2 regions of the Pseudomonas sp. G3-39 genome follow, and region 2 is predicted to be linked to the other one. Evidence: riboswitches for the same ligand, from Rfam matches in the RefSeq annotation. Region 2 holds a riboswitch; the other holds the start of a gene.
What was found. A riboswitch is a leader RNA that binds a small molecule or an ion and turns the genes downstream of it on or off. The one in region 2 is predicted to bind cobalamin.

Region 1 (2,388 bases), 1.5 Mb from region 2:
GCGGGTGTCGCCGCTGGCGGTTTCGCTCTTACAGCGAGTCACCTTTTCCAAACGCCGAAAAGGTAACCCAAAAGGCTTTGCCCCGGCGTACGGCACTTCGCTTAGGCTCAGTGTTCCCTCGCTACGGTGTCCATCCGGGGGCATAGCCTCCGGTTTGCTTCGCTGCACCTCCTCTCGATAGATGCGGCTTCGCCGCATGGCGCTGCGCGCCTAACCCCCGGATGAACACCTACGCTCGGCCTGCCGAAGGGGCTGAAGATCAAAAGCCAAATCAAGAGCTAGAGCCAAAGCAAAGCCAAAGCAGATCAAAAGATCACAGCCTTCGGCAGTTCCTACAGGGGATTGGGTGTATTCAGTTTGGGATTTGGTCGGCTGTCAGGCCGCCTTCGCGAGCAAGCTCGCTCCCACAGTTGGAATGGGTGTGTTCAGTTGGAAATTGGTCGGCTGTCAGGCCGCCATCACTGGCAAGCCAGCTCCCACAGTGGGATCGGGTGTGATCAGTTAGAAATTGGTCGGCTGTCAGGCCGCCATCGCCAGCAGGCTGAAAGCGTGCACCCCATGCGGCGAAGCCGCCCCACTCAACACGATGAGCGTTAGCTCGAGTAAAGCTTTTGATCTGAGGGCCCGTCGGCAGGCTGAGTGGAGGGGTTTATCCGGGGGGGGGGAGCGCAGCGACCGTTTGGCGCAGCCAAACACAGCGAGAGGAGGTGCAGCGAAGCAAACCGTAGGCGCTGCCCCCCGGATGAATCCCGCAGCGAAGGAACCCGAGCCTAGGCGAGGGCCGAACGTCAGGGCACAGACCTTTTGGTTACTTTTGGGGCGTTTGCCAAAAGTGACCCGCCGTAAGGGCGGAACCATAGGAAGCCGTTACCGCAGCAACGGATATACCCCCATACCCATTCAATTGACTCAAATCCCCAACCCATGCTCTCCTACACAACTTGTTACGGGTGCCCTTCACAGGGTGAAACGGGAAACCGGTGAATCATGTGCTTTACTCAAAGCCATGTCAGTCCGGTGCTGCCCCCGCAACGGTAAGCGAGCGAAGCGTCAGATCCACTGTGCCAACGCGGCATGGGAAGGTGACGCTTGCAGGTCGGCCAGACGCCAACCCCTCGTGAGCCCGGAGACCGGCCCGCAACACACAGTGCGCAGTTTGCGTCGCTGAACATAACAAACCCGCGGTGGGCGGGCGCTGTTCGAACCTTTGCGTGCCCGACTCGCAGGGGTTTTCATGCGCTCTATATCACCCGCTGACACTCCAGAGGGAAGCGCCATGTCGATCATCAGCAGCACCGGCAGCAACACCGACAAAATCTCCAGCACCGCCACCTTGAGCCAACGCCTGACCGCCGCGATCTTCGCGTCGATTCTGGGTGCCAGCCTTGTGTACTTCGCCGGTTTCTCGCACATCGAAGCGGTGCACAACGCCGCTCACGATACCCGCCACAGCGCCGCGTTCCCGTGCCACTGAGACCTGCCGACATGATCAAGCGTATCGCGCAAACCGCAGGCTTCACCGGCCTGCTGGCCGCCCTGCTGCTGACGTTGCTGCAAAGCTTCTGGGTCTCGCCGCTGATTCTGCAGGCCGAAACCTTCGAGAAGTCCGAACCGGTGGCCGTTCACGAACACGCCGCCGGCACGGCCGCACACACCCATGACGCCGAAGCCTGGGAGCCGGAAGACGGCTGGCAACGCGTGGTCTCGACCACCGGCGGCAATCTGGTGGTGGCGGTCGGTTTCGCCCTGATGCTCGCTGGCCTGTACACCCTGCGTGCACCGACCAAAACCTCGCAAGGCCTGCTCTGGGGCCTGGCCGGTTACGCGACCTTCGTGCTCGCACCGACCCTGGGCCTGCCGCCTGAACTGCCGGGCACCGCTGCAGCCGATCTGGCGTCGCGGCAAACCTGGTGGATCGGCACCGCCGCTTCCACCGCTGTTGGCCTGGCGTTGATTGTGTTCAGCCGCCACTGGTTGATGAAGCTGCTCGGCGTGGCGATCCTCGCCGTGCCGCACGTGATCGGCGCGCCGCAACCGGAAGTGCATTCGATGCTCGCCCCGGAGGCGCTGGAAACTCAGTTCAAAATCGCTTCGCAGTTGACCAACGTGGCGTTCTGGCTGGCCTTGGGCCTGATCAGCGCCTGGTTGTTCCGCCGCAAAAGCGATGGTCAATACCACGCATGACCGATGACCGCGCAGCGCCGACCTTTGTGGTCGGCCTGGGCTGCCAGCGCGGCTGCCCGGTCAGCACGCTGCGCGCGTTACTCGATCAGGCGTTACAGGCGCATCGTATAGAACTTGAAGCGGTCAAGGCCTTGGCCAGCATCGACCTTAAACGCGATGAACCCGGCCTGCAGGAACTGGCCAGCCAACTGTCGTTGCCGCTGT
Region 2 (2,388 bases):
GCGAGAAGAAACTCAACTCGGCGCCCATCGCCCGTAGCAGGTCGAGACTGGCGCCGTAGGTGAAGGCAAAGGCCTCATCGCGAGCGACAGCAATGCGCACGCCGTCGAGCAGCGGTTCAGCGCTGATCATTTCAGGCGCGGCGAATTCCACGGCCGGTGGCAGCGCTACCTCGCAACTGCTGGCCAGTGCTTCAGCCGCCGCGTCGAGACGCAGATCCAGATCATTCAGTTCACTGGCCTGCACCAGACCGAGATGGCGGCTCGGCAACTCGATCCCGGTCTCGCGGGACAATGCGCCGTACCAGCGCAAACCTTCGGTGAGGCTGCCTTCGAGCAATTGCGCATGACGCAAGGTGCCGACACGGTTGGCCAGCACGCCGGCAAACGGCAGGTCCGGCTGGTAACGCGCCAGCCCCAACGCCAATGCGCCGAAGGTCTGGGCCATGGCGGTGCCGTCGATCACGCCGAGCACCGGCACACCGAAATGCCGCGCCAGATCGGCGCTGGACGGCGTGCCGTCGAACAGGCCCATCACGCCTTCGATCAGGATCAGATCGGCTTCGGCGGCGGCTTCCCACAACAGGCGGCGGCTTTCCTGCTCGCCGACCATCCACATGTCCAGTTGATACACCGGCGCACCGCTGGCGCGCTCGAGAATCATCGGGTCGAGGAAATCCGGGCCGCACTTGAACACGCGCACCTTGCGCCCCCGGTTGCGATGCAAGCGAGCGAGCGCGGCAGTGACGGTGGTCTTGCCCTGACCGGAGGCCGGCGCGGCGATCAGTACCGCCGGGCAGTGACGTGGTTGATTCAAAGTTCGACGCCTTTCTGCGCTTTGATGCCGGCCTGGAAGGCGTGTTTGAGCATGCCCATTTCGGTGACGGTATCGCCCATCTCGATCATTTCCGGCTTGGCCGCGCGACCGGTGACGATCACGTGTTGCATCGGCGGACGCGCCTGCAAGTCACTGAGCACTCGATCCAGATCGAGGTAGCCGTGCTTGAGGGCGATGTTCAGTTCGTCCAGCACCACCAGGCCGATCGACGGATCACGCAGCAGCTCGCGGGACACTTCCCACGCGGCTTCGGCGGCGGCGATGTCACGCTGGCGATCCTGGGTTTCCCAGGTGAAACCCTCGCCCATCACGTGAAAGCGCACTTGCTCGGGGAAACGGCGGAAGAACAGTTCTTCGCCTGTGCTGTTGCGGCCCTTAATGAACTGCACCACGCCGCACTGCATGCCGTGGCCCATGGCGCGGGCGAGCATGCCGAACGCCGAGCTGCTTTTGCCTTTGCCATTGCCGGTGAGCACCAGCACCAGACCGCATTCGTCAGGCGAATTGGCGATGCGTTCGTCGATCACGGCTTTTTTGCGCTGCATACGCGCCAGATGGCGTTCGTCGCGCTCGGGGGAATCGGTCATGGGGGAGCTCTCCGTTGAGGCTGGATAACGGCGGGCAGGCACAAGAATAGACGGCAAAAAGCCTGGCATCGCCCACCGTGATGCCGCTGGATGGATCAGGCCGGTCTCCGGGCTCACGAGCGGCGAATCGCCTGACTGCGCGCCTTCCCGCGTCGTCGACACAGTGGCTCAATGCACAGTTTTCACTCATTTACCGTTGCGGGGGCAGCGCCGGGATCGTGATCGTGCTTCGCCTGAAGACAACCCTCACCGGCTTCCCTGTTTCACTCTGTCGACACGCGTCACAGAGCACCTGAAACAAGCCGCGAAGGTTAGAGGGTTGGGGGTGGAGCGTCAATTAAAGAGGGGGCCGTCGGGCGAATAACTGCCGTCGATCAATTATCTGACGCCAATCTTGTGCCACACTGAGACAAGTGATATCAAAGAGCCATGCTTTTGTTTGAAAAAGCACACCACAACAATAAGGATGATGACGATGCAAGGCATGATCATCAGCAACCCGCGCCTGGAATTCCTGCGCCCGATGCTTGAACGCTGGTTTGACTGTATCGACCGCTACAACGCCATTCGCGGCGACAACGACACCCCTTACTGGCATGACGAGAAAGCCAATCTCGGCTTGCTCTCCGCGGCAGCCTGGATGGCCGAGCTGGTGACCCTTTGTGATACCTCGACCCGAAAGCAGAACGAGGATGGCGAGCGCAATGCCCGCGCCGATCTGTTCATCGCCGGCGCCGAAGACCGCGCCTACCTTCAGGCGACCCAGCGCTGGCCACGGGTCAACAACCTTAATCTGACCCAGGCCCTGCTGGACATCACCAGCGACGCCAAACGCATCAGTTTTGCCAGCGACCTCAAGCTCGGTTGCCTGTTCGTCGCCCCGCAAAAAGCCCAACACAGCGCCAGCCCCGAAGAGTTGCAGGACATGGTCGACGACCTGCAAAAGGAACACTGCTGCGCCGTGGC

Region 1: another riboswitch for cobalamin. It lies ahead of ACOYXG_RS14465 (CbtB domain-containing protein); the one in region 2 lies ahead of cobO (cob(I)yrinic acid a,c-diamide adenosyltransferase).

Annotation. Positions count from the first base shown of each region.
Region 1 covers NZ_CP186497.1:3,269,081-3,271,468, forward strand. The annotation lists cobalamin riboswitch at 932-1,153, shown strand; gene ACOYXG_RS14465 (CbtB domain-containing protein) at 1,277-1,474, shown strand; gene ACOYXG_RS14470 (CbtA family protein) at 1,486-2,184, shown strand; gene ACOYXG_RS14475 (cobalamin biosynthesis protein) at 2,181-2,388, shown strand, end outside.
Region 2 covers NZ_CP186497.1:1,735,575-1,737,962, reverse strand. The annotation lists gene ACOYXG_RS07870 (cobyrinate a,c-diamide synthase) at 1-814, opposite strand, end outside; gene cobO (cob(I)yrinic acid a,c-diamide adenosyltransferase) at 811-1,422, opposite strand; cobalamin riboswitch at 1,504-1,733, opposite strand; gene ACOYXG_RS07860 (hypothetical protein) at 1,898-2,388, shown strand, end outside.